2 regions of the Pseudoclavibacter sp. VKM Ac-2867 genome follow, and region 1 is predicted to be linked to the other one. Evidence: riboswitches for the same ligand, from Rfam matches in the RefSeq annotation. Region 1 holds a riboswitch; the other holds the start of a gene.
The links. Region 1 has a riboswitch for thiamine pyrophosphate ahead of ITJ67_RS02010 (YkoF family thiamine/hydroxymethylpyrimidine-binding protein). Riboswitches for the same ligand answer to the same signal wherever they lie in the genome.
Positions count from the first base shown of each region.

Region 1 (15,591 bases):
GCGAAGCGAAGCCAGATTCGACGGATGCGCCGACGGTCGCGATCCTCGCCGAATACGACGCTCTGCCCGGAGTCGGGCACGGCTGCGGGCACAACATCATCGCCGCCTCCGCAGTCGGCGCCTTCCTCTCGCTCGTCGAGGCGAGCCGCCGCCGCGAACTCCCCGCCGGCCGGATCGTGCTCTACGGCACGCCCGCAGAAGAAGGCGGCAACGGGAAGGAGATCATGGCGCGGGCTGGCGCGTTCGACGGCATCGACGCCGCCATCATGATCCATCCGTTCGGCTACGACGTCACCGACCAGCCATTCATCGGACGACGCATTCTGCGCGTGCGCTACTACGGCGTCCCGGCGCATGCCTCCGCCTCGCCGTTCCAGGGCCGGAACGCGCTCGACGCCGCCAACCTCAACTACCAGGCCACGGGCCTCATCCGGCAGCACCTCTACCCCGGCGACCGCATCCACGGCGTCATTCTCGACGGCGGGCAGCGCCCCAACGTCGTGCCGGAGTTCGCGGAGCTCGAGTACTACGTCCGCTCGAACGCGGCAGAGACCCTGAAAGAGCTGAGCCTGCGCCTCGAGGACATCGCCAACGGCATCGCCCTCGCGACCGGCACCGGCGTCGAGGTCGAGTGGGACCCGCAGCCGTTCACGATGCCGCTGCGCTACAACACGCCCCTCTCCGAGCGGTGGGCGGTGCACCAGGAGGCGCGGGGCCGACGCGTCCTCACGAAGGCGTCCGTGCCATCGCACCTCGCAGCATCCACCGACTTCGGCAACGTGAGCGTTCGCGTGCCGGGCATCCACCCGGTCATCGCCATCAGCCCGCCGGATGTGAGCCTGCACACGCGCGAGTTCGCCGAGTACGCGACCAGCGACGCCGCGAGCACGGCCATCGCCGATGCGAGCGCCGGCCTCGCCCTCGTGGCCGCCGATTTCCTCGCCGACTCCAACCTCCGTGCCGCCGCACGCGCCGACTTCGACGCGGCCGGCGGCGCACTCGATGTCGAAGGGTTCTTCTCATGAGCGCAGCTCGCTCCTCCCAGCCCGTAGCTGCGGGCCCCGTCGTCTACGCCCTGCACGAGAACCCCGAATGGTGGCCGCCGTTCCAGGCCGCCTTCGACGCGGCCGGCGTCCCGGTCGTCGAGTGGCGCCTCGTCGAGGGCGTGCTCGACATCGACGCGCTCCCGCCAGAGGGCATCTTCTGGTCGCGCATCAGCGCCTCGTCGCACACCCGCGACCACGCACTCTCGAAGGACTACGCACGCTCGGTGCTCAACTGGGTGGAGGCTGCCGGCCGACGCACCGTCAACGGCCGGCGGGCCATCGAACTCGAGGTCAGCAAGGTCGACCAGCTGACGCTCCTGCGCCGCGCGGGCATCGACACGCCCCGCACGGTCGCCGTCATCGGCAAGCAGGGGCTGCGGGACGCTGCGAGGGAGTTCCCGACGCCCTTCATCACGAAGCACAACCAGGGCGGCAAGGGCCTCGGCGTGCGCCGCTTCGACGCCTTCGCCGATTTCGAGAGCTACCTCGACTCCCCCGAGTTCGAGGAGCCGCTCGACGGCATCACCCTCCTGCAGGAGTACCTGCGACCGGCAGGCGGGTTCATCACCCGCGTCGAGATCGTCGGCGGCGAGCACATCTACTCGATCGCGGCAGACACCATCCACGGCGGGTTCCAGCTCTGCCCGGCGGATGCCTGCGCGATCGACCCAGATACTGGGCGCCCGGTCGTGCCACCTGGTGCCGAGCTCGCGCCGGAGCCAGGCACCTCGATCTTCTCGCTCCGACAGGGCGGACACGACGAGCTCGTCGAGCGCCTCGTCGCGTTCACGAAGGACATCGGCCTCGAGATCGCCGGCATCGAGTTCATCGAGACCGAGGACGGCCGTCAGGTGGTGTACGACATCAACACGAACACCAACTACAACGCCGACGTCGAGCGCGTCGCCGAAGGATCCGGGCCGGGCGCTATCGCCGCTCTCCTCGGGCGCATCCTCCGCGAGACGTACCCGAACTCGTAGTCGAACGCAGCGCCTCGGCCCAGCTCCGGGTCAGTGCGCGAAGGCCGAAGGCGCGCGCGTTCCTCGCTCGGGCACGGGGATGCCGAGGTTGTCCCGAAGCGTCGTCCCCGTGTACTCCTCGCGAAGCGAGCCGCGCTCCTGGAGGATCGGAACGACACGGTCCACGAACTCGTCGATGCCGCCCGGGGTGAGATGCGAGCCGATGACCAGGCCGTCCGAGCCCTCGTTCTGCACGAAGTCGTCGATCTCCTCGGCAACCTGGGACGCCGTCCCGACGTACCGCACACCGCCGAGCTCGTGGCGCGCGAACTGGCGGATGCTCCAGTCGTTCTCCCTTGCCTTCTCGCGCCACCTGCGCACAGTCGCGAGGCGGTCGCCGTAGGTGAAGGCCCGGCCCTCGATGATGGGCGCGCTCTCCCCATCCGGGTCGAAGTCGGGCAGCGGACCATCGAAGTCGATCTCCGAGAAGTCTCGGTTCCAGACCTGCTCGAGTCGCACCTGGATGGTGCGCGGGCTCAGCTGCTGCTCCGTCACCCAGCGCGCCTTCTCCTGCGCCTCCTCGCGGGTGTCGCCGAGCACGAAGCTCGACTGCGGGAGGATCTTGAGGTCATCCCGGTTGCGCCCGAAGCCCTCGACCCGACCCTTGATGTCGGCGTAGAAGTCTCGTGCCTCCTCGAGGCGCGAGTACGGGGAGAAGATGACGTCGGCGTTGGCGGCCGCGAAGTCGCGACCCTGCGGCGAGATGCCGGCCTGCACGATGATCGGTCTGCCCTGCGGACTGCGGGGAACCGTGAACCGACCGCTGATGTCGAACTGGCTCGTCGAGACGTCGAAGCGCCCCTCGTCGGCGGAGTCCAGGAATCGGCCGGACTCCTTGTCGGCGACGATCGCATCCGCCGACCAGGAATCCCACAGCTCCCGGACCGTGTTGACCGTCTGCTCTGCCCGCTCGTAGCGCTCAGCATGCGGGAGGAAGCCGCCGCGTCGGAAGTTGGCACCGGTGAACGCGTCGAACGACGTGACCACGTTCCAGCCGGCCCGCCCCCCGGACAGGTGGTCGAGGCTGGCGAACTGGCGCGCGAGCTCGAACGGCTCGTTGAAGGTGGCGTTGATGGTGCCCACGAGCCCGATGTGCTCGGTGACCGCGGCGATGGCGGCAAGCACGGGAATGGTATCGGGGCGACCCGCAATGTCGTGGTCGAAGATCTCGCCCCGCCGCGAGCGCAGCGCGAGACCCTCCGCGAGGAAGAAGTAGTCGAACTTCCCCGCCTCCGCCTTCTGGGCGGCGTGCTTGAACGTCGAGAACTCGATCTGGCTCCCCGCATCCGGGTGCTCCCAGAGGGTGTGCTCGTTGACTCCGCCGACGTAGGCGGCGAGGATGATCTGCTTCTTGGTCACGATGATCTCCTGATCGAGTCGGGCCTAGACGGCGGCGTAGCGGTTCGGGACGGTGGTCGGCAGGCCGAGGAGGCCGCGCAGGGAGCGTGCTTCGTAGCGCTCCCTGAAGAGCCCCTTCTGCTGGAGGAGGGGAACGACATCGGCGACGATGCGGGGAAGGTCGTCCGTCACGACTCCGGGGTGCAGACGGAAGCCGTCGTAGCCGAGCGCCGAGAGCGTCTCGAAGTGCTCGACGAGCTCGGAGGCCGAACCGGTGAATACCGCTGGCGGCTGCCCGAGCGTGCGGCCCTTCGCGTCGAGGCGCGCGAGACGAGCGACCCCGGTCTCCTCGGGCCCGTCGAGGAACACGGCCACGTCGACGTAGACGGAGAGCGGCTCGCCGGCACGGCCCACCTTCTGCTCGGCAGCCCGCACCTCCGAGAGGATGCTCACGGCCGAGGCGACATCCGACGGGGTGACGAAGAGCAGATCGGAGCTCGCGGCGGCGAACTCGTACGGCACCTGGGCGTGCCCGAGGGAAGCGACCACGGGTTGCCCCTGCGGCGGACGCGGCGTGATCGACGGACCACGCACGCTGAACCATCTGCCCTCGAACTCGACGCGGTGCACCTTCGCCGCATCGAGGAAGCGGTCCGTGGAGGCGTCACGGATCTCCGCGTCGTCCTCCCAGCTGTCCCAGAGCCTGCGCACGACCTCGACGAAGTCGTTGGCCTCGGCGAAGAGGTCGCCGAGGTCGGCGGTCGATGCGCGCTCGAGGGTCTCCAGGAACTCCGCCGGGTCGCGGCGCCCGAAGTGCGTGTGGTCCGACCCGATCGAGAGTCGAGCCTGCCAGCCGGCGCGACCCTCGCTCGTGTAGTCGAGCGTCGCCACAGCCTTGGAGACGTGGAAGGGCTCGGTGTGCGTCGTCGTGACGGTCGGGATGAGACCGATGCTGTGGGTCACGGGGGCTACCCGCGAGGCGATGAGCAGCGCATCCAGTCGACCCCGAACCTCGTCGGTGCGATCGTCGTCGTGCAGCCGCTCGGACGACTGCAGCGCCAACGAGTCCTCGATGGATACGAAGTCGAGGAGCCCCTGCTCGGCGAGCTGGACGAGCCCCACCCAGTAGTCGGGCGTGAAGAGCTCGTCCGGACGAGCGCTCGGCTCCCGCCAGGCGGCCGGGTGGAGGCCGGCGCCATCGAGTGCGACGCCGAGGTGGATTCGGGGTGGGTTCGTCATGGTCTGACGCTAGGTGGCGCCTCGCGGCGGGACCACGGCGCCTGACGCACCCCGTTACGCGTCGCAACGTGGGGACATGTTCGTGGAGGCTCCTCGCACCAGAGGCGAGCATCATCGGGGCATGGCTATCAAGGGCGTACTTGCGCAGATCACCGTGTCCGACCTGGCTCAGGCTACGGAATATTACGGCAGGCTCTTCGGCCGCGGCCCCGACGAGAATCCGATGCCCGGACTTCTGGAGTGGCACTTCACAAGCGAAGCCGGCCTGCAGCTCTGGGCCGACTCGAGCCGCTCGGGCAGATCCACGGTGGTGTTCACCGAAGACGACCTCGCCGGTGTCGCCGAACGGCTCGACGCGGCCAGGATCGAGCACGGCGGAATCGAAGACGCCACTCACTTCCAGATCCTCCAGGTGCTCGACCCGGAAGGCAACCACGTGGTCTTCACGAGCGCAGGGAGCTAGGCGCGAACTGCGCCGGGGCTACAGTGTGGCCGTGCACGGGAGCCCGATGAGTCGGGCTGAGAGGGAGTACTCGAACTCCGACCGTTGAACCTGATCTGGGTAATGCCAGCGAAGGGAGTCAACCCACCCGTGCCGTCACGCTCCGACGGAAGGCACGCACATGGAAACCATCACCCAGGACCCGCTCGCATTCGGGGTGGGCGCACGAGTCACCGTCTCGGTCATGTCCGACCGATACGTCGACGTGATCCTCGCCGCACTCGACGCCGCGGACGCTTCCGGCCTCGTGCTCGAGACGGGCGACGTGAGCACCTACGCGGGCGGCGACGAGCAGTCACTGCTGCGCTGGCTCACCGACCTCTCGCAGCACATCGCGGCGACGGGACTGCACGCCTCCATCCAGGTGCTGCTGTCTCGCGGCTGCCCCGGCGAGGCCGTGTGCGATCTGCCGGGAGGCGCCGGCCCCAGGCGAGTGGATGCGCCCCGCGGCCGGAGGTCTGGCAGCTTCGCGAGTGCGGAGTGGGCGCTCTACCCCCTCGAGGATGCGGGCTCGGCGGAGCGGACGCCCGACCACATGCGCGAGATCTACGCGGCCATAGAGACGGCGAAGGCGAGCGGCACGTTCGTAGCCTCCGAGCACTTCGTGACGAAGCTCAGCGGCGACCTCGGGCGCGTGCTCGAGACGGTCGCGGTCGCCTGGGCGGGGGTCGGGGCGCACGTGCAGCATGTGACGAGCCACCTCACGATCTCGCTGAACAGCCCCAGCCACGCAGGCGGCCAGGCAGACACAGCAGTTGACTCGGCATTCGACGCAGCAGCCGAGGCCCGCGCATGAGCCTCAAGCTGCGAGACATCGTGCTCATGGTCGTGCTCGGCACGGTCTTCGGCTTCCTGTACTGGGCGCTCGTGCAGGCGTGGACTGCGCTCTCCATCGCGATGGGGCCGGCCGGCGACCTCGCCCAGCACTTCCTCTTCGGCGGCTGGCTGCTCGTCGCGCCCATCGCGATCGCCATCATCCGCCGGCCGTTCGTCGGTGTCATCGCGGAGGTGCTCGCCTCCGTCATCGAGGTCGTGTTCCTCGGCTCTGCCGTCGGCCCCCTGCTCTTCGTCGCCGCCGCCATCCAGGGCATCGGCAGCGAGCTGCCGTTCGCGCTCGGCCGGTACCGGAAGTACGGCTGGCTGCGGTACGCGATCTCCGGCGCGCTCGGCGCCGGCCTCGTGTTCTTCTACTCGGCGTTCCGCTCAGGCTGGTACGGCCAGGAGATCCTGTTCCTGCGCTTCGGCATCCAGGTCGCGTCCGGCATCATCCTCGGCGGCCTCCTCGCGAAGCTCATCGTCGATTCGCTCGTGCGCACCGGCGTGCTCGACAACTTCGCGATCGTGCAGGACTCGAAGCCGCTCGCCGTGCGCCGTGCGGCCTGACAGCTCGAGCGTCGACATCTCGAGCGTCGACATCGAGGCGGTCGGCTTCGAGGCGATCCACTCCTCGGGAGACGGGCTCGGGCCAGTGGATCTGCGCGTGGCGCCCGGCGAGCACGTGCTCGTCATCGGGCCGTCGGGGGCGGGGAAGTCGACGCTGCTGCAGGCGCTCAGCGGGGTCATCCCCCACAGCGTCCCCGCACAGGTCAGCGGGCGCATCCGCATCTGCGGGGTGGATACGCAGGAGTCGGACGTGCCGCGCCTCTCCAGGTATCTCTCCGTCGTCGCGCAGAACCCGAGCTCATCGGTGTGCCTCCCCGACGTCGCCGACGAGATCGCGTTCCCGCTCGAGAACCACGCCTGGGCTCCCGAGGCGATGGGGCCAGCGGTTGACGCGGCCCTCCACCTCGTCGGCGCAGGGACGCTCGCGGACCGTCGCACGGCGACGCTCTCGGGTGGCGAGACCCAGCGCGTGGCCATCGCCGCGGCCATCGTCACGGAGCCCCGTGTCCTGGTGCTCGACGAGCCCACATCGATGCTCGACCCTGCGGGAATCGCGTCGGTCCGACAGGCGGTCGACGCGGCCTCTGCACGAGCATCCACGATCGTGCTCGTCGAGCACCGACTGGACGAGTACGCGGGAGCGCGCGGCATCGCGGGCCTCCCGGGACGAACGGTCGTGGTCGCGCGCGGTGGTGTCATCGCACACGACGGCCCGACGGCGCGCGTGCTGGTCGAGCACGCAGCGGAGCTGCAGGAGGCCGGGTGCTGGCTGCCGCTCGACGCGGAACTCGCCGCACTCACCGGCCTCGAGGGCGGACTCGCGAACGACGAGGTCGCGGACCGTGTCGCCGCGCTCGGGGCGCGCGCCGCAACTGGCGCAGCCGCAGCGGCGCCCTCGACGCCGACCCGCGAGGCGGAGGTCCTCAGCGTCGATAGCCTCGACGTCGTCGCTGGCGGGGCCCCGAAGCGCCCTCGCGCGAAGAACGCCGTAGAGGCGGTCCTCCGAGGCATGAGCTTCAAGCTCAGAGCGGGTGAGGTCGTGGCGCTCCTCGGCCGCAACGGATGCGGGAAGTCGAGCCTGCTGCGAACGCTCGCGGGTCTCGCGCGGGCGGGCTCGGGGCAGGTGCACGGCCCCCGCCCCGGCCTCATCTTCCAGAACCCGGAGCACCAGTTCTCCCAGCCGACAGTGCGGCGCGAGATCGAGCACGGCCTCGGAGCGGATGACGCGGAGCGCATCGCCGAGCTGGTCACCCGCTTCGACCTCTCGGCACAACTCGACCACAGCCCATTCCGCCTCTCGGGCGGGCAGCAGCGGCGGGTGAGCATCGCCGCCATGCTCGCCCACGACCGGCCGTTCCTCCTCGCCGACGAGCCCAGCTTCGGCCTCGACCGCCGTTCGAGCATTGCCGCGATGCACGCCCTGGAGCGCACCGCGCGCAGCGGCTGCGGCGTGCTCTTCTCCAGCCACGAGCTGCGTGCCGTCTGCACGTACGCCGACCGCGTGCTGGTCCTCGCCGAAGGCGGTCTCCTCGCCGAAGTGACGCCGTTCGAGCTCCTCGAGGACGAGAGCCTCCTCGCCGCAGCGGGCCTCGAGCGAACGCCGCTGCTGAGCTGGCTCCAGGCGCGGCGCTTCCCCGCCGAGCGGGCACGCGCGATCCTGCGCGAGCTCGACGGCGCCGCGACACGGGTCGCGGCATGAGTCCCGCACTCGAGCGCCGCAACCCCACCGTCAAGCTCGTGGTGCTGTTCGCCTGCTCGCTCGCGACGCTGTTCATCCTGAACCCGCTGACCCTTGGCGTGCTGACCGTGCTCGCGATCATCGCCACGCTGACGACGACGAGGCTCACCCCGGGAAGACTGCTCGCCGCATCCGTCCCCTTCGTGGCGTTCGGGATCGGCCTGGTCATGGTCAACGCGCTCAGCCGCCCAGGGAGCGAGATCCTCGAAGGTCTGCCGGTTCGGGTGACCAGCGAGGGCCTCGCCATCGGGTTCGCGCTGGCGCTGCGCACGACGGTCATCGGCATGCTGTCGATCGCGTTCATCGCCAGCACTCCGCCCCGTGACCTCATGACGAGCCTCACGCAGCACGCGCGGCTCAGCCCTCGCTTCGCATACGCCCTGCTCGCCGGATTCCGCCTCCTGCAGCTGCTGCCGAGCGAGTGGCAGAGCATCCGCGCAGCGCAGGCCGTCCGGGCGCCGCTCGGACGAGGCGGTACGCCGCGCACCGGTGTCACCGCGTTCGGCACGGCCGCGTTCTCGCTGCTCGTCGTCTCGATCCGCTCCGGTGAGCGCATCGCCCAAGCCCTCGAGTCGCGAGGCCTCGGAGCGGGTCCACGCACCGTCTGGCGGCCGGTCGCGCTCGACACCCGCGACGCAGCACTCGCCATCGTCGTGCTCTGCGCGTTCGCACTCGCGGCCATGCTCGGCATCGCCGCAGGAACGGGGCTGTCGCTTGTCTGAGAACAGCACGCGTCAGCTCACGCTCGTCGGAATGGTCAACCCGCCGACGCAGCGGTACGCCGCCGCTTGGCGCCACCCGCACTCGAACCGCGACTGGCTGCACGCCAGCTCGTACATCGATATCGCGCGACTCCTCGAAGGCGGCGGCTTCGACCTGATGTTCCTGCCAGACGCGCTCGCGATCCCGGAAGACGCGCTCGGCGACGTGGCGACGACCCTCGCCAGCGGCGGCAAGGGAGCCGTGACGCTCGACCCCATCACAGTGCTGAGCGCCGTCATCGGGGCGACGCGCAGCATCGGACTCGGGGCGACCGTGTCGACCTCGTTCCTGCCGCCGTACGCCATAGCGCGGACGCTCTCGAGCCTCGACCACCTCTCTGCGGGGCGCGTGGCCTGGAACATCGTGACCTCGACGACGGATGCCGAGGCTCGCAACCTCGGCCTCGACCGCATCCCCCCGAAAGAGGAGCGCTACGACCGCGCCGACCGCGTCGTGGCGCAGGTGCTCGAGCTCATGGGCACCTGGGGTCCTGCTGCGCTGGTGCAGGACGCCCAGAGCGGCGTGTTCGCCGACCCGAGCCTCGTCTCGCGCACTCCGGCGCCCCGCGAACGTGCGGCGGCACCCGGCCCGCTGAGCCTCCCGAGGAGCCCCCAGGGGCATCCGGTGCTCATGCAGGCGGGCGCCTCCCCGCGCGGCATGCAGTTCGCCGCGAGGTGGGCGGAGCTGGTCTTCGTCGCGGCCGACGGCATCGACGGCAACCGCGCGGTGCGCACCGAGCTTCGCGAGCGGGCCAGACTCGCGGGACGCGACCCGAACGAGATTCGCGTGTGCGCAGCGATCCAGCCGATCGCTGGATCGACGCGCATCGATGCAGTGGGCGTCCGCGACTCACTGCTCGCGCACATCGACGAGGCCTCGGCCGTGCGCTCGCTCGTGCGGCTCATGCACGCGAACGCCACGACACTGCGACTCGACGAGGACGCGGAAGGCTTCCTCGCCGCGCACCGGGGCGCGACGGGAAGCGACGGCTTCGAGGACATGCTCGCGGCAGTGTCCGCCAGGGAGGGGCTCACCGTCCGCGACCTCGCCCTGCGCCAGTCGTTCGACCAGCTCACGCCCTCCCCGCTCGGCAGCGGCGCCGACATCGCCGACGAGCTGTGCGAGTGGCAGGATGCGGGGGCGGCTGACGGCTTCGTCGTGACCCCGGCCCTTCTCCCCGGCTCGCTCGAGGACTTCGTCGAGCACGTGGTTCCCGAGCTGCGCAGGCGCGGCCGCATCAGCGAACCTGCCGATCAAGCTCCTGGTCAGGATCCCGGTCGACCCGGCGACGAAGCGCCCTTGGCGCCGACGCTGCGTTCGCGCCTGGCCGCCAAGGACGCCCTGAGAGCTCAGCCCTGAGAGCTCAGTCCTAAGCACCCCAGCTGGCCGACTGACCCGCGGCGGCCCGCTGCTGCGGCACACCCCACGGGTTCGCGTCCTGCAGTGGCTCCGGGAGTGCCTCCTGCGGCGCACCCTGGTAGGCGACACCGCGCAGGAAGCGGGAGATGGATGCGGTGCCGACCGACGTGGAGGTGTCGTTCGACGTCGCCGGGTATGGCCCGCCGTGCTGCATGGCGGGCGTGACGGCGACGCCGGTCGGCCAGCCGCCGAAGAGCACTCGTCCCGTCTTCCTCGCGAGCCCCGCGACGAGCGCGGAGAGCGCGGGCGACTGCTCACCGTCAGCGGCGTGCACTGTGCCCGTGAGGTTGCCGACGTACAGATCGTCGAGGCTCGGCGCAAGCGACGTCTCGTCCTCGTACTCGACGATGACCGAGAACGGCCCGAAGACCTCGTCGAGCAGCGTCTCGTCGCCCGCCGCGAGCTTGCTCGCCGGCACGGCCACGATCGTCGGCGTCGCCCACACGTTGCCATCGTCATCGCTGCGCACAGCGCCTTCGGCGACGACCCGTACACCGTCCGCGTCGAGCACGGCCGCCCGACGTTCGAGGTACGCGCGGCCGATGCTCGGGTTGAGGAGCCGGTGCTCCGGGGCCTGCTCGGCCGCCTGCGAGACGCGCAGCTGCAGCTCGGCGGCCGCATCCGTCGCGGGAACCCAGAGGAAGCCGGGCTTCGTGCACAGCTGACCTGCCGAACCGGCGACCGATGCCGCGTAGCCTGCAGCGATCTCCTCGCCGCGCTCCGCGAGCGCAGCCCCCGTCACGAAGACGGGGTTGACGCTGCCGAGCTCGCCGTAGAACTGGATGGGGCGGGGGCGGGCCGCGGCCTTGTCGGCGAGCAGACGTCCCACGCGGATCGATCCGGTGAAGGTCCCGACGTCGACGCGGTTGTCCTCGAGCACGGTGACCCCGGCCTGCTGGCCGATCACAAGCGCGAAGACGCCATCGGGGGCGCCGGACTCGCGGAGGGCGCCCTCGACGACGCGGGCCGTCGCCAGGGACAGCTCCGGGTGCCCCGAGTGGCCCTTCACGATGAGCGCGCATCCCGCCGCGAGCGCGGCGGCGGAGTCGCCACCGGCCACGGAGAAGGCGAAGGGGAAGTTCGACGCGGAGAAGTTGACGGCGACTCCCACCGGCACGAGCATCCGGCGCACGTCGGGCCGCGGGCCGAGCACGAAGTCCGGGTCGGCCTCGTCGAGTCGGACGTCGAGGTACGAGCCGTCGCGGATGACGTCGGCAAAGAGGCGGATCTGCACGGTCGTGCGCTTCAGCTCGCCCGTGAGGCGGGCCTGGGCGAGGCCGGTCTCCCGCATGCCGACGGGGATGAGCTCCCCCGCCGCGGCGTCGAGCGCGTCGGCGACCGCGATGAGGGCGGTGGCGCGCTGAGTCGGTGGGGTCGCCGCCCAGAGAGGGGCGGCCACGGCGGCTGCCGCGAGGATCTGCTCGAGCTCGACGTCGCTGGTATGCGGGGTGGGTGTGCTCATCGATGAGTCCAATCTAGAATTCGAATCCTGCCGGGAAGGGGTCTGTCGGGTCGAGCATGTACTGGCCCATGCCGGTGATCCACGCGCGGCCGGTGATGGTCGGGATCACGGCCGACCTGTCACCGACCTGGACCTCGTCGATGAGCTGGCCGGTGAAGCTCGTGCCGATGAACGACTCGTTGACGAAGTCGGTGTGCAGCGGCAACTCGCCTCTGGCGTGCAGCTCGGCCATGCGCGCGGAGGTGCCGGTGCCGCAGGGTGAGCGGTCGAACCATCCAGGGTAGATCGCCATCGCGTGGCGCGAGTGGGCGGCGGTGGAGCCGGGCGCGATGAACTCGACGTGGTGCACGTGGTCGACACCCTCGATGGTCGGATGCTTGGGCGCGTCGTGGGTGTTGATGGCGTCCATGATTGCGAGACCGGCACGCATGATGTCGTCTTTGCGGGCCCGATCGAAGGGCAGATCGACGTCGTCGAGGTCGACCATGGCGTAGTAGTTGCCGCCGAACGCGAGCGAGTAGCGGAGCGCGTCGATGCCGAGTTCCGGCACCGGGACTACGGCGTCGAGGCGTTCGCAGAAGCTGGGCACATTCTCGATGGTAACGCTAACAGCGCGTCCTTCGCTCACTTCGACGCGAGCGATCACGAGACCCGCCGGAGTATCGAGCCGGATGACGGTCTCCGGCTCGTGGACCTCCACCATGCCCGTCTCGACCAGCACCGTCGCCGTGCCGATCGTCCCGTGACCGCACATGGGCAGCAGTCCGGAGACCTCGATGTACAGGACGCCGAAGTCGGCATCCGGGCGCGTGGACGGCTGGAGGATGCTGCCGCTCATCGCCGAGTGCCCGCGCGGCTCCCGCATCAGGAACGTCCGCAGGTCGTCGCGATGCTCCTGCACGTACAGCCGCTTCTCGTTCATCGTGGCACCGGGGATGACCCCGATCCCACCCGTGACGACCCTCGTCGGCATGCCCTCAGTGTGGGAATCGACGGCGGAGATGACTCGTGATGCTCGCATGCGAAAAAACCTCGTGATCGGAAGTGAGGGGCCGCCCAGGGCGGGGGGACGCCCCGGGCGGCCGGCCCAGCGAGATGAGGGGGGATCGCCCCGCGGGCCAGACGCAACCAGCGCTATTGCCGGATTGCGTCGCATTGGTGCGGGAAGAGCCCCCGCAAGCAGACGGCAGAGAGGCCAGGAAAGCGACCCCCGTGTCTGCTGCGACCCTACTTGAGGGTGGCGAGCGCGTCGAGGGCGCGCTGCGTGTCGGCACGCACGCGCGCCTCCATCTCCGGCGTCAGCGCAGCGCGCGGCGGGCGGCACGGCCCGCCGTTGCGGCCCACCATGTCCATGCCGAGCTTGATGGCCTGCACGAACTCCACGCGGGAGTCCCAGCGGAACGCAGCGATGAGGCTCTTGTAGATCTCACGTGCCTCGACGTAGCGGCCCGCGGCCATGTGGTCGTAGATCGCCACGGCCTCCGCGGGGAAGACGTTCGGGTAGCCGGCGAACCAGCCGGTTGCACCGTCGATCATGAGCTCGAAGAGCACGTCGTCGCTCCCCGCGATGACGTCGATCGTCGACCCGGCCGCCTCGCAGGCCTCCTGGATCTCGAATGCGCGCCGGACGTCGCCGGAGAACTCCTTGACGGCGACGATGCCGTCGATCTTCGCGATCTCCGCGACGAGCTCCGGGCGGAGGTCGACCTTCGTGTCGAGCGGGTTGTTGTAGATCATGACGGGCAGCCCCACTTCAGCGACCTTCGCGAAGTGCTCGATGACATCCGCATCCGCAGACCGGTACATGGTGGGCGGAAGGCAGAGCACGCCATGGGCGCCATCTTCCTTGGCGAGCTGCGCCCAGTGCTGCGCCTGGTGCCACCCTGGGCCGTGCACGCCCGCGACGACGATGCCGCGGTCACCCACAGCCTCGACGGCGACCTGCACGACCTTGCGGCGCTCCTCGTCGGTGAGGGACGAGTACTCGCCGAGCGAGCCGTTGGGGCCGACGCCACGGCAGCCGTTCTCGATGAGCCAATTGCAGTGCTCGGCGTACGCCTCGTAGTCGACGGCCAGGCCGGCGGGAGCAGAGGCGTCCTCCTTGTAGGGAAGGGCCGTCGCGACGACGACTCCGCCGAGGTCGAGGTGGGTTGAGGCTGCTTCGGTCATGGGTGTTGCCTTCCTGTCAGGGGATGCTGTTCTTCTGAGGTTCCTGCCAGCTCAGCGAGCCGGATGGGGGTCTGGATGGGCCGACGGTCGACGATGCCCTCGTCGAGGCCACGACCGAGCACCGTCTCGATGAGCTCCTCAGCGCTGCGGCCGCAGATACGGGCCTGGCAGATGCCGAGACCGGCTCGAGTGGAGAGCTTCTGGGAGCGCAGACTGTGCGAGCGCGTGGCGGCGGCCTTCCGCCGCAGCTGACCTGCGGTCACCTCTTCGCAGCGGCACACGATGGTGTCGTCGCGCAGCCACGCCTGCCAGCCCGGCCGCACGCCGTGCGCCGCCTCGATGCGCTCCGCGAACGAACCGAAGATCGCGCGCTTGCGCTGGGCCGTGCTGATCTGAGGGTCGCTGGACGCGCCACCCGCTGCGCAGTGCCCGGCGACGCGCCCCTCGGCGAGGGAGAGGTCGACGCCGCCGATGCCCGTCACCTCGCCCGCCGCGTAGACGTCGGAGGTGCTCGTGGCGCAGGACTCGTCGATGACCACGAACCGGCTGTCGTCGAGCGCGCAGCCGGCCGCGATCGCCACCTCGAGGCGAGGCGTGAAGCCGTGCGTCACGCAGACGGCGTCGCACGCGACCTCTCGTTCACTGCCGGCGATGGGCCGCCACTGAGCGTCGACGCTCATGATCGTGACGCGCTCGACGCGCCCCTCCCCGTGCGCCTCGACGACCGCTTCGCCGACTCGATACGGGATCCGGTGCCGCAGCTGACCGGCGACGTAGCCGAAGAGCTCCTGCACCTTGCCGGGGGCACCCGCGAGCTGCCACGGCTTGGGCAGCCAGCCCGAGGCGAGACGTGGGATGCGGTTGGCCTCGACGACCTCCACGACCTTGGAGCCGACCTGGGCGAGTGAGGCCGCGACGGGAAGAAGGAACGGACCCGCGCCGGCGACCACGACAGTGTCGCCGACCGCGATGCGCTCGCTCTTCGCGAAGGCCTGAGCAGCACCCCCGGTGTAGACGCCGGGGAGGTCCCAGCCGGGAAACGGGAGGGTGCGGTCGTGAGCACCTGTCGCGACGACAACCGCGTCGGGCTCGAGGGTCGAGCGAACGCGGTCGGCTGCGTCGGACGTGCCGGTGAGCAGCTCCAGCGCGGGCAGCCCGACGGCCCACACGCTCGTCTCGCTGAGCAGGGTGATCCGGGCGTGCGAGCGGACACGTCGGTCGAGGTCCAGGAACGTCGACCAGCCGTGGTGCATCGCGGCCTGCCCCTCACCGTCGCGCTCCTTCGGCAGGTGACGCCAGTACTGGCCGCCGAGCTCTCGACTCGACTCGATGAGCGTCACGCGGGCCCCGGCTTCCGCGGCGGCCAGCGCGGCCGCAAGACCTGCGGGGCCACCGCCGACGACGGCGACATGGCGCGGCCTCGACTGCTCGGTCTGCGTCGAGCTCATTGTGAGCTCACCTCATCCCCCTCGCACGCACGCCTCTGGCACGCTCGAACATCCGGCACGCCGTCC
Region 1 is NZ_JADKSL010000001.1:451,131-466,721, reverse strand. It holds gene ITJ67_RS02035 (M20 family metallopeptidase) at 1-1,025, shown strand, start outside; gene ITJ67_RS02030 (ATP-grasp domain-containing protein) at 1,022-2,026, shown strand; gene ITJ67_RS02025 (NtaA/DmoA family FMN-dependent monooxygenase) at 2,057-3,424, opposite strand; gene ITJ67_RS02020 (LLM class flavin-dependent oxidoreductase) at 3,449-4,642, opposite strand; gene ITJ67_RS02015 (VOC family protein) at 4,764-5,105, shown strand; TPP riboswitch at 5,131-5,240, shown strand; gene ITJ67_RS02010 (YkoF family thiamine/hydroxymethylpyrimidine-binding protein) at 5,266-5,940, shown strand; gene ITJ67_RS02005 (ECF transporter S component) at 5,937-6,527, shown strand; gene ITJ67_RS02000 (ABC transporter ATP-binding protein) at 6,517-8,226, shown strand; gene ITJ67_RS01995 (energy-coupling factor transporter transmembrane component T family protein) at 8,223-8,987, shown strand; gene ITJ67_RS01990 (NtaA/DmoA family FMN-dependent monooxygenase) at 8,980-10,386, shown strand; gene ITJ67_RS01985 (aldehyde dehydrogenase family protein) at 10,397-11,908, opposite strand; gene ITJ67_RS01980 (proline racemase family protein) at 11,922-12,929, opposite strand; gene ITJ67_RS01975 (dihydrodipicolinate synthase family protein) at 13,136-14,077, opposite strand; gene ITJ67_RS20100 (FAD-dependent oxidoreductase) at 14,074-15,525, opposite strand; gene ITJ67_RS01965 ((2Fe-2S)-binding protein) at 15,522-15,591, opposite strand, start outside.

Region 2 (15,591 bases), on a different contig from region 1:
TCACGGGCGCGGCGCCGGTCAACAAATTCGGTACTCCGGGGCCAGAAGCTCGACGGCGATTCATCGAACTCGCCACCCCCGCGCTCGAGAAGCTCGCGGAACGGAACGGGATACCCAGGCCGAGGCTCAGCAGCGCATAGAGACGATCAAGTTGGCTCCCGCGCCGGACACAATTTGGCCATACTCGGCGGAAACGCGGTGTGGCTCTGGTGAGCCTAGACACCCCTAGTTCCCCGTGAATGCTGGGAACTCAGGGCATCCCTCGCGCTCGCGGCAGTCTAAACGGGTTCAAGCCCCGTTACTCACCCCCTGTTGGAAGGCCCCGAGTTCCCTGCACTTGCAAGTGCTGGGGAACTCGGGGCCTTCGTCGTTGGGCCGGGTCTGTGCGAAGACAGTCCGGCCGCATCCACGCGAGAGGCGCAGGTTCCCAGTGCCGGGAATCTGCGCCTCCCGCGTGCTTCTAGCGAGGCGCGGGGGCCTCGAGTTTTGGTGAGTCTGGGAGAGGCGATTCAGGAGGAGGCGGCTCAGTCAGCGGCGATTCGGCGACGGGTGGCTCCGGGATGCTGGGATCCGGGGCCGGCACGAGCGCTGCGGCTGGCATGCGGCTCGCCCAGAGGACCCCGAAGAGCACGATCGCGCCGCCGACGAGCTCGAGCGGGCCGGGCCGCTCCCCCAGCACGAGCCACGCTGTCGAGATGCCGACCACGGGGACGAGCATCGAGAACGGTGCGACGACGCCCGCCGGGTGGCGCTTCATGAGCCACACCCAGATTCCGGAGCCGAGAACCGTGCCGAGCACGATCGTGTAGACGAGCCCAACCCAGGCGGGAACCGCGGCAACAGTCCACGCCGTCGCGAGCGACGCCCAGATCTGTTCCGGCCCCTCCACGAGCAGCGAGACGGCGAGCATGGGGATGGGAGGCACCACGGCCATCCACATCGTCAGGTGCAGGGGCTTCGGCGGTTCGGCGAGTCGGCTCGAGATGTTGCCGATGGCCCAGCCGAACGCGCCGATCACCACGAGCACAAACGGCCACCAGCTTCCGGCGCCACCCCGGGCGACGCCGACCAGCAGCAGGCCGGCGACCGCGACCGCGATGCCGATGACTCGACGCGTCGTGAGCTTCTCGCGGAGGAAGATCGCGCCGAGCAGCACGGTGAACGGCGCCGACATCTGCAGCACGAGCGACGCGAGCCCCGTGGGGAAGCCCGCCGCCATACCGAGGTAGAGCCCGACGAACTGCAGGGTGCCGAAGCCGAGCCCGTACCCGACGAGCCACCGCAGCTTCACGTTCGGGCGCGGGATGAACAGGATCGTCGGGATCGCGAGCAGCCCGAAGCGCAGGGCGATGAGGAAGAACGGCGGGAACTGCTCGAGCGAGGCGTGGATGGCGAGGAAGTTCACACCCCAGAGGACTGCGACGAGGCAGGCGAGGGCGACATGACGAGGAGGCACGGGATCAGTGTGCGGCGCGCTCACCCTGAAGCACCAGTGATGATCCGTGACTGGTAACTGTAGGCTCCCTACGTGGAATTCCGTCACCTCGAGCTGCTCCGTGAGCTGTCGCTGCGGGGCACGCTCGCGGCGGTTGCCGAGGCCACGCACCGTACCCCCTCCGCCCTCTCGCAGCAGCTGAGGACCGCAGAGCGGGAGGTCGGCGCGAGCCTCGTCGAGCCGTTCTCCCGAGGGCTGCGCCTCACCGCTGCCGGGAGGATCCTCGCCGACGGCGCCGACGACGTGGGCCGGGCGCTCGCCGAGGTGCAGGCGAAGCTCGAGGCGAGCCTCGGCGAGCCGAGCGGCACCGTCTCGATCGGCGCGCTCCCGAGCGCCAGCGAGGCGCTTGTCCCCGGCCTGCTCCGCCGCACGGCGGGGTCGGCGATCCAGCTCGACCTCGACGACTTCGACCTCGCCGAGTCCGAGTACGCAGCGCGAACCCTCGACGCCGACATCGTCATCGGGCACAGCCTCACGGGAGACGTCCCGCGCGGGGCAGAGCACCTGCACACGCGAGTCCTCGCCCGGGAGCCGATCGACGTCGCCCTGCCGTCCGAGCATCCGCTGGCGCACCTCGACCACCTCGTCCCTGGCGATCTGCTCGGCACCACCTGGGTGGGTGTGCCCGTCGGTTACCCGTTCGACAGCATCCTGATCGCCGTCGAGAACGCCACGAGCACCAACCTCGATCGAGTGCAGCGGCTCCGCGACAACCGACTCGTTGAAGCGCTCGTCGCGACTGGCACGGGGCTCGCGCTGCTGCCGCGCTTCACGACTCGCCCGCGCCCGGGGGTGGTGCTGCGCCCGCTCGACGGCGTGCGGTCCGTGCGCAGCATCGTCGCCATCGCCCGTCCAGACCGTCAGGCGCGCTTCGCCGTGCGAACCGTCCTCGACCACCTCACCGCCGCGGGCGCCGACCTGGAGGCGGAGTTCGCGGAGGTCGACCCACCGCGTCCCTGACCAGCTCTAGTGATCGGACCCCAAGTGCATGCTGGATGCGGCGACAGAGGTGGCTTTCATCACGCAAGTTGGACAGCAGATCGGGCACGAGCCGTCAGCCGGCGTGCTTCAACGGTCAGCCGGCGCGCTTCGCGGACTCCGCGAAGGCGCGAATCCGGGCGTGGTCCTTGACGCCCGGGCTCGACTCGACCCCGCTCGACACGTCGACGCCCCAGGGCTCCGCCTCGCCGATCGCCTCGGCCACATTCCCCGGGTGCAGGCCGCCTGCCAGCAGCCAGCGCCCCTGAGGGCGACGACGGACGAGCTCCGAGAGGTCCCAGCGCTCGCCAGACCCCGGCTTCGGCGCATCCAGCAGCAGGAGTTCCTCACCGAACGCCCCGACGCGCAGCTCAGGGTCGTCGGCGAGCGAGGTGGCTCGCCAGATCCGCGGGAAGATCGTGCCGGCAGCTCGAACCTCATCGCCCGAGTAGGAGCCGTGCAGCTGCAGCACGTTCGCACCGACCGCTCCCGCGATCTCGGCGGCGTCCGTGGCCGGCATGTCGTGCACGACCAGCACCCGATCGACGCCAGCGGCAACGGAACCGAAGATCTTCCCGGCCTCCTCCGCGGAACGCCTGCGCGGGCTCGTGCGGCTCATCACGATGCCGACCGCGTCGGCTCCGCTCTCGACGGCAACCGCCGCTGACTCGACAGAATCCAGGCCACACACTTTGACGTACACGCGAGCATCATAGGGCGTGGATGCAGGAGAGGTCGCCTCGCTCCTCCGTGAGGTGTCAGCGCTGCGGAGCGCCCGCGGGTGCCGCAACCAGGTCGCGACGCCGCTTGGGCGCGATGAACTCGAGCAGGGAGAAGATCGCGAGCGCGACGAGGGCACCGGCGCCGGCTGCCCCCAGCGCGACGAGCAGGAAGCTCGACACCACTGAGAGGACGACGGAGGCGGACAGGCTCACGATGCTCAGAGCGACGAGGAGCAGGAGGATGGCGGCGGCCAGCACTCCCCAGCGCGTGCGGTTGAGCAGGCGCGGCCGCACGGATCGGACGATGCGCAGCGCGATTCCGACGCCGATGACCATGCCCCAGAAGGCGAACCGCGCGACCGTCTCATGGGTCAGGGTCTCCCCGAAGACGTCGATCATGGCCCTATTCTCGCGGGCCGCGCCGCACCACGCCAGCGAGCGCGGACGCTCCGGCGCGTCGAGCAGCTCAGTCGCGCACTGCGGCCAGTCGGAACCGCCGCTGCGTGACGATGATCGGCCGCGCCGCGTCCAGGCGACGCAGCGTGCTGATGTTGGCGTCGACCTCGAAGCCTGGGACATCCCATGGCACCAGGGCCATGTACTCGACCAGCGCACGTGCATCCGCGAACGTCATCCGCCCAGCCCACTCGTCGGCGAGCTCGATGCGGAGCCCGGCGGCTGCCACCTCGCTGCTCGCGTTCGCCAGCGTCACGTCGTCGTGCAGCGGGTCGCCGCCGAACCACTCTCGGAGCTCGTGCGCTTCCCGTCCGTCAACCTGCTGGGTCAGGAACCGCCCGCCCGGGGCGAGCACACGGGCGACTTCCCCGGCGTCGAAGGACTCGTGGCGGCACACGACGAGGTCCAGCGACGCGTCTTCGAACGGCAGGGAGTCACCCGCCTCGGAGTCGTACCGGTGCACGCCAACACCGAACGGCGCCAGGTTCCGCCTCGCGATCTCGATATTCGGCTCCCACCCCTCGGTTGCCGCGATGGAGAGGGACTCCGCGGCGGCACCGAGGTCGCCGATGAGCTCGATGAGCCGCTCGCCGCCTCCCGTGCCGAGGTCGGCGACCCGCGTGGCAGACGCCATCGCGGCACGGCACTCGGCGGTGAAGTCCCAGTGGGGTTCGTCGGCGGTCATGCGCCCGTCCAGGACGGAGAAGTCCCAGCCGACCATGGCGGCGGCGTGCGCAGCTCGCCATTCCTGCGGGCGGGAGCATTCGTCATCGGTCACAGGGGCACCCTAGCGAGGAGCGCCAGCATCGAGCCAGGAGACCCTCTCGAGGACACCTCGTAGGCTCACGTCATGACCGCTTTCGAACTCGCATCCGCCCGGCCCGTCTCGGAAGGCGAACTCGAGCTCGTCGAAGCCGCCCGATCCACGATCGATGCGACAACGGATGCTGGGCCGGATGAGGACGGCATCCACACGGTAGGGGCTGCCGTGCGCGCGGCGGACGGCCGGGTGCACGTCGGCGTGAACCTGCACCATTTCACGGGCGGACCCTGCGCCGAGCTGGTGGCGCTCGGCTCGGCCCGCGCCGCTGGTGCCCTCGAGCTGACGCACATCGTCGCCGTCGCGAACCACGGCCGCGGGGTCATGAGCCCTTGCGGGCGTGACCGCCAGGTGCTCGCCGACCACTACCCCGACATACGGGTGATCCTGCCCGGGCCCGACGGCCTGATCAGCGTGATCGCACGCGAACTCCTGCCCCTCGCCTACGACCACGCCTCAGCGCAGGTCTAGCCGCCGGTCCCCGTCCAGCCGCCCTGCGACACAATGAGCGGATGGAGATGTCGCGGGAGAACTTCGAGGCCCTGGTCGTCGACGAGCTCGACGAGCTGCCGGACGAGATGGTCGACGGCCTCGACAACTTGATCTTCGTCGTCGAGGACCGGCCAGAGGACGGCTCGCTCGACCTGCTCGGTGTCTACGAGGGATTCGCGCTCACGGATCGCGGTCAGTACGGCTTCGGCGAGCTACCCGACCGCATCGTGCTGTTCCGCGAACCGCTCCTGTCGATCTGCGACGACGAGGAGACCCTCCGCGACGAGGTGCATACGACGCTCGTGCACGAGATCGCCCACTTCTACGGCATCGACGACGCGCAGCTCCTCGAGCTGGGCTGGGCGTAGAGCCTCCCGAGTCGCGCGTCCCCGATACGCTTCCCGGATGCAGCAGACGCCACCAGCCCGCGGGCCCCTCCGGCCAGGACGCCTCCTCTGGGGAATCGTCCTCGTCCTGGCGGCACCAGCTTTCGCACTGTGGATGGCCGTGACCGGTCTGCTCTCGGCGCTTGCTGCCGCGAGCATCACGGTCGACACCGTCGGGCCCATCCCACCGCTCGTCGAGGCCGGGCAGACGCTTCTCTCCGCGTTCGCTTTCTGGGCGATGTTCGTCTCGGCAGGTGCCGGCCTCGTCGTGCTGATCCTGCTCGGGTCGCGGAGCATCCAGGCTGCTCGTCGCACACCAGGCGCGGCCGGTCCGACGTTCGGCTCCGTGCTCTGGGGGTGGGCATTTGCGATCCCCCTCGCGACGGGTGTCGGCGCGCTCGCCGGTCTCCTGCTGCGGCCGGTCGCCGACAGCATCGGCACCGACCTCTCCCTCGACGCCGGTCCCGGCACCAGCATCGACTACGACGATGCCGTCTACGGCCTCATCGTCGGTAGCACCTGGCTGCTCGCAGCGCTGGTGGGGCTGGTCATCGCAGTGATCTTCACCGTGCGCTACGTGCGCGCTCGCCGCCAGCAGAGCTCAGACCAGGCGGGCACCGGCCCGCGCTGACGGCGCCTCGCGACGCCGCAAAAACCCCGTCACGCGCCGGGCGCGGCCTCGATGATGACGTCGGCGAGCAGGAACGGCGCATTGCGTCGCCAATGCTCGCGCTCTTGAGCCGCCCACATCTCCCAGAACTCTTCGAAGACGCCGACATCTGCAGGACGCGAGAGCGCCCGCGGCTTCCGGTGGGCCTCGTCGAGCTCTATCCACACGCTCGTCGTCGCGAGCGGCGCGCTCTCGTGCGACAGCGAACCGCAGCCCTCGACGATGAGCGGCGCGGAGCCGTCGAGGTCCCGCCACGGACCGGGCGCATCCGCCGCCCAATCCCAGCTCTCATAGCCGGGGCGGTGCTGGGACCCCGGCTGCTCGGGACTCAGCATGTCGCGGTGCACCGCCTGCGAGGCGGCAGCGAGGCCACCCCAGCCCGGGTAGGCGTCGTCGAGGGACACCAGCTGCGCGCTCTCGAAGCCGCGCGCCCGAAACTCCGCCAGCAGCTCCCCCGCGAGCGTCGTCTTGCCCGAGCCCGAACCGCCGTCGATGAGCACAACCGGGCGCGACCCGCGGGCGTCCACCAGCACGCGGTCCAGCAGCGCCGCGACCCTGCTCACGCGCTGCCCACGAGCCGGTACGACCCCGCCGCGACGGCCACACCGATGGCCGCGCCGGCGATCACCACCGCCGCAAGCACGAGAACGAGGTCTCGCCAGCCGAGACGTGAGGGGCGAGCCCACGTCCGCGTGATGTCCTCAGCGCCGAAGCCGCGAGCCTCCATGACGGTCGCGAGTGTCCCTGCCCGTCGCAGCGCGAGGGCCAGCAGCGCGAACGCCATCGTCATGAACCGTCGGATGGCACCGGAGTCGCCGAGACCGCGAGCGCGGCGCGCCTGGCTCATCGCCGTCCAGTCGTCGCGGAACACGGCGAAGAGGCGGATGCCCGCGAGCGCCGACACCACGAACCTCGCCGGGAGGTGCGCGACCTGCGCGAGGCCGTCGGCGAGGCGGGTCGGGTCGATGCGGCTCAACGCGACGAGCGTCGGCACGCCGATCGCGAGCACGCGCACGCCGACGGCGATCGCGAGCTGGATGGAGTTGTCGGTGATGTTCGCGTAGAGGAACTGCCCGTAGCTCGCCCCGCCGGGCTTGGCGTACAGCAGCATGCTCGTGGCGGAGACGGGGGCGGCGATGAGGAGGATCCAGCTCGATCGCAGGACCTCCATGGGGCGCACGCCGGCGACGCCGAAGGCGAGGAGCGAGAGCGTCAGCGCGACGGCCGCCGAGACGACGTCGAGCGTCGTCAGCAGGGGTATCGAGTACAGCACCGCCGCCAGGAACGGCGTGACCGGGTTCACGCGGTCGAGGAACCGTCCGCCGACGGGGAGCACCTCGAGCGGCACGCCGTCGGCGTCGACCTGGGGCGACCTTGCCGACCATGCCGGGCGGGAACCCGCCGAGGGGACGCCCGCGCCGCTGCCGCTCATGCTGGCACCTTCTCATTCTTGCGGTCGTGGGCTTCGATGCGGATGCGCTGGTCGCCGAGCACACGCACGAGCTGCTCGTCGTGGGTCACGGAGACCAGCGAGTGCCCCTCGGAGACGAGGCGAGACATGATCGTGACGAGCTCCGTCCAGGTCCTGCGGTCCTGCCCGAAGGTGGGCTCGTCGAAGATGAGCACCCGAGGCGCTGTCGCGAGGACCGTCGCGACGGACAGCCGACGCTGCTCACCGCCGGAGAGCGTGAAGGGGTGCGCTTCCGCGAGGTGCGAGAGGCGCAGCGCCGCGAGCAGCTCGTCGACGCGTTCGCTCGTCTCGCGTCTGCCCCGCCCCACCGCATCCGGTCCCACCTCGAGCTCGCGCCGCACCGTGCCGGCGACGAACTGGTGCTCGGGCTGCTGGAAGACCGTGCCGATCCTCGTCAGCAGCTGACGGGAACGCCAGGCAGAAGGATGCGGGCCGACCGGGCCCGCAGCGCGGAACCTGCCGAGTGCCCAGCCACCCCGTCGACGGTCAGCGTCTTCGCCAGCTTCACGCAGGGCACTGCTCGCACGCACGTCGCCCGCGACCGGCTTGAGCAGGCCAGCGAGCGTCAGCGCCAGCGTCGTCTTGCCCGCGCCGTTGGGCCCGAGCACCACCGTCGATTCCCCCGCCCGCAGCGTCGCGCCGAACTGCGTGTGCAGCGGATAGTCGGCACGCCCGAACCCCAGGCCGTCGGCGACGAGCAGGTCCTCGCCCGGGGCGCGCTCGCCCCGGGGAACCGTGGGTTCGTGGCCGCCTATCCACACACCCGCCGCGAGGAGCGACTCCCGCTGCTCCTCCAGGATCACGTCAGGGGCACCGTCTGCGAGCAGGTGCTGCTCAGTGCCGAGCACGACGACCCGGTCGACGCTCGAACGCCACACATCCACCCGATGCTCGATGACGATGAGCGTCGCGCCGGTGACCTCGGCGGCACGCACAACCGCCTCGCGAACCTCCTCGACACCGGCCGGGTCGAGGTTCGCGGTCGGCTCGTCGAGCAGGATGAGGTTCGGCCGCATCGCGAGCACGCCCGCGATCGCGAGGCGCTGGCGCTCACCGCCGGACAGCTGCGCGGTCGAGCGGTCGAGCGGCATCCGCAGCCCGACGGCGTCGAGCGCCTCGCGCACCCGAACCCAGGTCTCGGCGCGCGGCACACCGAGGTTCTCGCAGCCGAAGGCGACGTCGTCGCCGATGCGGGCGAGCACCGTGTTCGCCTGCGGATCCTGCAGGACCAGCCCCACCGCGCCGCGGGCATCCGTCGGATGCCTGCCGTCGACCAGCAGCGAGCCGAGCTCCTGCCCGTCGTCCTCGTGGTCGCCGAGCACCCCGGCAAGAGCCGCCAGGAGCGTCGACTTGCCCGCCCCCGACGGCCCGAGCAGCAGCACAGCTTCTCCGGGCTCGATCGTCAGGTCGAGCTGGCTGACCGCCAGCTTCGCCCGGTCGGCGTGGCGCCAGCCCCACCCCCTCGCCTCGACTCTCGCGCCCACGAGCGCTAGCCGATTCGCTTCGCGCTTCTGCCCGCCGCGAAGCGGTTCAGCGCGCCCGTCGCGGCGAGCGCTCGCGTGAGCAGCCAGCCGACGACTCCGGCCAGGACCGCACCTGAGACCACGACGGCGACGAGGTAGATCGTCAGGAATTCAGGGCCCTTCTCGATGTTCGCGCTGAGGAACAGCTCGAGCACCCACGCGGCCACGGCAGCACCCGCGCCCGCGAGCATCGCGACGCTCAGACCGAAGCGCCTGTAGAGGAAGAGCGCGAAGATGAGCTCGGCACCGAGGCCCTGCGCGATACCCGAGTAGACGGTCTCGATCGACCACTGGCTGCCGAGCAGCATGGAGACGCACGCCGCGAGCACCTCGACGAAGAGCGCAGCCCCCGGCTTGCGGATGATGAGCCCGCCCAGCACGCCGCCGAGCAGCCAGATGCCGACCGCTATGCCGCCGATCCCCGGAGTGAACGCATCCATCGCCACGAACCAGGCGTAGCCGACGCTGTTCCAGAAGATGAAGATGAGGCCCGTCGCGACACCGAGAACGGCCGCCGTGACGATGTCGATGACCCGCCAGCGGAAGCGGCTCTTCGGCGCCTTCGCCTGAGCCGGAACCTGCGCTGCCGCAGTCGGAGATGGAGTCGAGGAAGTTGTCATGCTGTGTGCCCTTTCGAGTGAAAGTGCACGGGCGCAGAGCCGTGGGCGACCCTGCTCGGAGATGTGCCTCCCTGCGCTGGCATTACCCAGATCAGGTTTGACGGTCGAAGGCTTGAGCCTTCCTCTCAGCCCGGACTACCGGACTCCCGTGAACACCCCGAGTATAGGCCGTACCGCGGCCGGAGCTACTTCTTGAGCGCCTTGATGAGTCGCGGGAGGGCGTGCCCGACCGTCCACACCAGCGGAATCGACACGACGAGCAGCGTGATGATGTTCGGACGGAAGCTCGTGCCGAACTCGTCATCGACGTACGCGCCGACCGGCACGGCCATCCCGCCGCCACCGCCGCCCGACGAGTTCTCCTGACCCTCCTCAGTGCTCTCACCACCGCCGTAGCCGTACGAGACGAGAGCGACCGGAAGGATCGTGGACTTGCCGAGTTCCACCTTCTCGCCATAGGCGAGTGTGACGCCGAGCTTCTTGACCGAGTCCGTGAGGTTCTGTGTGAGGTTCGTCATGCGGCCAGCGTAGGTCGTCGACATGCCTGCCAACCAGGAGAAGTCCTGTGTGCTTGCGGGCGAGAGCGCTCCCACCCTTTGGTAGCTTTAGTGCCTGCATCCACACGCGATGTTCTTCGATGAAGCAATAGGAGCGTGCATGAAAACGTGGCCCGGAAATGCCTACCCCCTCGGAGCGACGTTCGATGGAAGTGGCACCAACTTCGCGATCTTCAGCGAGGCCGCCCACAAGGTCGAGCTGTGCCTCTTCGATGACGACGGCAACGAGGAACGGGTGAGGCTCCACGAGCAGGACGCGCACGTCTGGCATGCCTACCTCCCTCACGTGCAGCCAGGCCAGCAGTACGGCTACCGGATGCACGGCGACTACGACCCGATCAACGGAAGCCGCTGCAACCCGGCGAAGCTCCTCCTCGACCCGTACGCGAAGGCGACGACGGGCGACATCGACTGGGACCAGTCGCTCTTCAGCTACAACTTCGGCGACCCCGACTCGTTCAACGACCTCGACTCAGCGCCCCACATGATGAAGGGCGTTGTCATCAACCCCTACTTCGACTGGGCTGGCGACCGTAAGCCCGGCATCCCCTACAACGAGTCCCTCATCTACGAGGCGCACGTCAAGGGGCTCACCGAGCTGCACCCGGACGTGCCGGAGGAGATCCGCGGCACGTACGCCGGCATCGCGCACCCCGCGATCGTGGAGCACCTCAAGCGGCTCGGCGTCACCGCCATCGAGCTCATGCCCGTGCACCAGTTCGTGCAGGACAGCACCCTCATCGAGAAGGGCCTCCGCAACTACTGGGGGTACAACACCATCTCGTTCCTCGCCCCGCACGCCGACTACGCCTCCCAGGGCACGGCAGGCCAGCAGGTGCAGGAGTTCAAGTCGATGGTGCGCACGCTGCACGCCAACAACATCGAGGTCATCCTCGACGTCGTCTACAACCACACGGCAGAAGGCAACCACCTCGGCCCGACCCTCAGCTTCCGCGGCATCGACAACGCCGCCTACTACCGGCTCGAGGAAGACGACAAGCGGTACTACACCGACTACACGGGCACCGGCAACTCGCTCAACATGCGCCACCCGCACTCGCTGCAGCTCATCATGGACTCGCTGCGCTACTGGGTCACCGAGATGCACGTCGACGGCTTCCGCTTCGACCTCGCCTCCACCCTCGCCCGCGAGCTCCACGACGTCGACAAGCTGTCCACCTTCTTCGACCTCGTGCAGCAGGACCCGGTGGTCTCGCAGGTGAAGCTCATCGCCGAGCCGTGGGACGTCGGCCCCGGCGGCTACCAGGTCGGCAACTTCCCACCGCAGTGGACAGAGTGGAACGGCAAGTACCGCGACACCGTGCGCGACTTCTGGCGAGGCGAGCCATCGACGCTTGGCGAGTTCGCGAGCCGCATCACCGGATCCGCCGACCTCTACGAGCACTCCGGACGCCGCCCCTTCGCCTCCATCAACTTCGTCACGGCCCACGACGGCTTCACGCTGAGAGACCTCGTCTCCTACAACGAGAAGCACAACGACGCCAACGGCGAGAACGGGAACGACGGCGAGAGCCACAACCGCTCCTACAACCTCGGCGTCGAGGGCCCGACCGATGACCCCGAGATCAACGCCATGCGCGCCCGGCAGCAGCGCAACATCATCGCGACGATGCTGCTCAGCCAGGGCGTGCCCATGCTCCTCCACGGCGACGAGCTGGGGCGCACGCAGAACGGCAACAACAACACGTACGCGCAGGACAGCGAGATCAGCTGGGTGCACTGGGAGAACGCCGACGAGCCGCTCGTCGAGTTCACGCGGGCCGTCGCGCAGCTGCGCGCCGACCACCCGACGTTCCGTCGACGCCGCTTCTTCAACGGCCGCGTCGAGGAGCGCGCCGAAGGATCCGCGCTGCCCGACATCGTGTGGCTCTCGACCGACGGCACGCAGATGGCATCCGAAGACTGGAACGCGGAGTTCGTGAAGTCGATGGGCATGTTCCTCAACGGCAACGCCATCGCCGGGCGCGACGAGCGGGGCGAGGAGATCACCGATGTGAGCTTCATGGTCTACTTCAACGCCAGCGAGACAGTCGTCGAGGCGACCATCCCGAGCGTCGAGATCACCTCCCACTGGGACATCGTCATCGACACCTCCGGCATGCACACCGACCTCGAGGCCGTCGAGCCGGGAGCAACCATCCCGCTCGAGCCGCGCTCGCTCGTCGTCTTGCGCGAAGCGGAGCTCAACGAGAAGCCAGACCATTCAGTTGCCGCTTCCGTCGCCGCGATGACAACCCCCATCCCCATCATCACGCGGCCGCCCCTCGGCAGCTGACCCAGCCAGAGCCATCTCAGAAGCACCTCGCGCCACGGAGACCATGATGCGGATCCCATCCAGCACGTACCGATTCCAACTGACGTCGGAGTTCGACCTCGACGCCGCCACCGAGCAGCTTCCCTACCTGGAGCGGCTCGGCGTGGGATGGGTGTACCTCTCGCCCATCCTCCAGGCGACCCCAGGCAGCACGCACGGCTACGACGTCGTCGACCCCTCGAAGGTCGACGACGAACGTGGCGGGCGCGAGGGGCTCGAGCGGTTCTCCGCGAAGGCCCGCGAGCTGGGCCTCGGCGTGCTCGTCGACATCGTCCCGAACCACATGGGAGTCGGAACACCACGTGACAACCCGTGGTGGTGGGATGTGCTCAAGCACGGCCAGCAGGCCGCCCACGCAGAGTCCTTCGACATCGACTGGGAGGCGGGCGGCGGCAAGCTCCTCATCCCCACGGTCGGCGACGACGACATGCCCAGGGAGCGAGGCGACGCGATCGCCAACGTGACCGTCGACACCGAGGCCGGCGTGCTGCGCTACCACTCCACCGAGTACCCGCTCGCGGAAGGCTCGGCACCCGAAGGCGCATCGGTGCGGGAAGTGCTCGACAACCAGCACTACCAGCTCATCCACTGGCGCCAAGGCGACAGCCGCCTCAACTACCGCCGCTTCTTCACCATCACCTCGCTCGCGGGCATCCGCGTCGAAGACGAGCACGTGTTCGAGGAAGCCCACGCGGAGATCCTCGACTGGATGCGTCACCGCCTCGTCGACGGGCTCCGGATCGACCACCCGGACGGGCTCCGCGACCCGGGCGGCTACCTGCGCCACCTCGCCGACCGAACGCGCGGAGCGTATGTGCTCGTCGAGAAGATCCTCGAGGGCGACGAGGCACTGCCCGCCGATTGGCGCACGGCAGGAACGACCGGCTACGACGCGCTCGGCCAGATCGACCGGGTGCTCGTCGACGCCGACGCCGAAGAACCGCTCGACGAGCTCGCGGCGGGAGCGGACGGCGACCCGGTCGACTGGGAGCAGCTCATCCACGAGGCGAAGCGCGCCGTGGCCGACGTGTCCCTGAACGCCGAGATCCGCCGCATCGCACGGGAACTGCGCGCGACGGGCCTCGAGGACGACCTCATCGAGGACTCCGTCGCCGAGATCGCCGCCCACTTCAGCGTGTACCGCAGCTACCTTCCGACGGGTGCGAACCACCTCACCGACGCGGCCAAGGCCGCCACCGAGCAGCGACCGGACCTCGCGGCGTCGATCGCCCGCGTCCTGCCGTTCCTCGAGGCACCAGAAGCCGAGGCCGCGCTGCGCCTGCAGCAGACCACCGGCATGATCATGGCGAAGGCCGTCGAAGACCGCTCGTTCTACCGCTACGCACGCCTCACCTCACTCAACGAGGTCGGCGGCGACCCCAACGTCTTCTCCATCACCCCGGAGCGGTTCCACGAGCTCCAGAGTGCACGGGCCCGCGACTGGCCAGACGCCATGACCACGCTGTCGACCCACGACACGAAGCGCGGCGAGGACACTCGCGCCCGCATCACCGCCCTCAGCGAGGTCCCCGAGTTCTGGGCGGAGAGCGTCGCCGAGCTCCAGAATGTGGCCCCCATCGACGACAACGCGTTCGCGCAGCTTACCTGGCAAGCGATCGTCGGCGCGTGGCCCGCATCTCGCGAGCGCCTCACCGACTACCTCGAGAAGGCTGCACGCGAAGCCGACCTGCACACGAGCTGGACCAACCCGAACGAGACGTTCGAGGGGCAGCTGCACGCGGCCGTCGACGCCGTCTTCGACAACCCCGTCGCGTCGAACGTCGTCCAGAACGTCGTCGCCGAGACGCAGGAGGCGGGCTGGTCGAACTCGCTGACCGCGAAGATCGTGCAGCTCACGATGCCGGGTATCCCCGACGTCTACCAGGGCACGGAGCTCTGGACGCGCACGCTCGTCGACCCAGACAACCGGCAGAGTGTCGACTACTCGTCGCGCACCGCGGCGCTCGACGCGATCCTGCACGGAGCGGTCCCCGCGATCGACGACTCCGGTGCTGCGAAGCTCCTCGTGACCGCGGCCTGCCTGCGCCTGCGCCGCAGCCGACCGGAGCTCTTCACCGAGTACGAGGGCATCACCGCCGACGGCCCAGCGGCAGAGCACGCGCTCGCGTTCTCGCGGGGCGGGGCCATCACGATCGGCACGCGCCTTCCCATCGGCCTCGAGCAAGGCGGCGGATGGATCGGCACGACCATCCCCCTCCCCGAGGGCGAATGGATCGACCAGCTCACCGCCGCGGTCTTCACGGGTGGCAAGGACGTCCCGCTCGCCGCCCTCCTGCAGCAGTACCCCGTGGCGCTGCTCGCAAGGTCCTAGCCGGCACCCGCATCCACACCACCTCGCTTCCCACCAAGGAGTTCTCTGTGCGCGATTCCCGCTTCGATGTCTGGGCACCACACGCCGAGACGCTAGCCCTGCACCTCGACGGCACCGAGCTGCCGATGCGGCGCACCGACGGCGACTGGTGGGTACCGGACGCGGAGCTCGAGCTCGACGAGGACACCCACGACTACGGGTACCTCGTCAACGGCGACCCGACCCCCATCCCGGACCCTCGCTCGCGGTGGCAGCCGGACGGCGTGCACGGCCTCTCGCGCACCTTCGACGCCGACCGGCACCCGTGGGTGGACGGCGACTGGACCGGCCGCCCGCTGGCAGGGTCCGTCATCATCGAGGTGCACATCGGCACCTTCACGCCCGAGGGCACGCTCGACTCGGCGATCGATCGCCTGGATCACCTGCAGCAGCTCGGGGTCGACTTCGTCGAGGTCATGCCCGTCAACGCGTTCAGCGGCACCCACGGCTGGGGCTACGACGGCGTCGACTGGTTCGCCGTCCATGAGGGCTACGGCGGACCAGCCGCCTACCAGCGCTTCGTCGAGGCCTGCCACGAGCGTGGCATCGGCGTCATCCAGGACGTCGTCTACAACCACCTCGGGCCTTCCGGCAACTACCTGGGCAAGTTCGGGCCGTACCTCTCCGATCACCACGCCACGGCGTGGGGCGACACCGTCAACCTCGACGGGGAGAACTCCGACGAGGTTCGCGCC
Region 2 is NZ_JADKSL010000020.1:30,126-45,716, reverse strand. It holds gene ITJ67_RS16475 (EamA family transporter) at 461-1,456, opposite strand; gene ITJ67_RS16470 (LysR family transcriptional regulator) at 1,529-2,455, shown strand; gene ITJ67_RS16465 (phosphoribosylanthranilate isomerase) at 2,571-3,176, opposite strand; gene ITJ67_RS16460 (hypothetical protein) at 3,232-3,594, opposite strand; gene ITJ67_RS16455 (class I SAM-dependent methyltransferase) at 3,662-4,429, opposite strand; gene ITJ67_RS16450 (cytidine deaminase family protein) at 4,502-4,942, shown strand; gene ITJ67_RS16445 (metallopeptidase family protein) at 4,984-5,331, shown strand; gene ITJ67_RS16440 (hypothetical protein) at 5,369-5,980, shown strand; gene ITJ67_RS16435 (cobalt ABC transporter) at 6,010-6,582, opposite strand; gene ITJ67_RS16430 (energy-coupling factor transporter transmembrane component T family protein) at 6,579-7,451, opposite strand; gene ITJ67_RS16425 (ABC transporter ATP-binding protein) at 7,448-8,974, opposite strand; gene ITJ67_RS16420 (ECF transporter S component) at 8,980-9,633, opposite strand; TPP riboswitch at 9,685-9,794, opposite strand; gene ITJ67_RS16415 (hypothetical protein) at 9,819-10,151, opposite strand; gene glgX (glycogen debranching protein GlgX) at 10,291-12,486, shown strand; gene treY (malto-oligosyltrehalose synthase) at 12,533-14,857, shown strand; gene treZ (malto-oligosyltrehalose trehalohydrolase) at 14,905-15,591, shown strand, end outside.
Region 2: another riboswitch for thiamine pyrophosphate. It lies ahead of ITJ67_RS16420 (ECF transporter S component); the one in region 1 lies ahead of ITJ67_RS02010 (YkoF family thiamine/hydroxymethylpyrimidine-binding protein).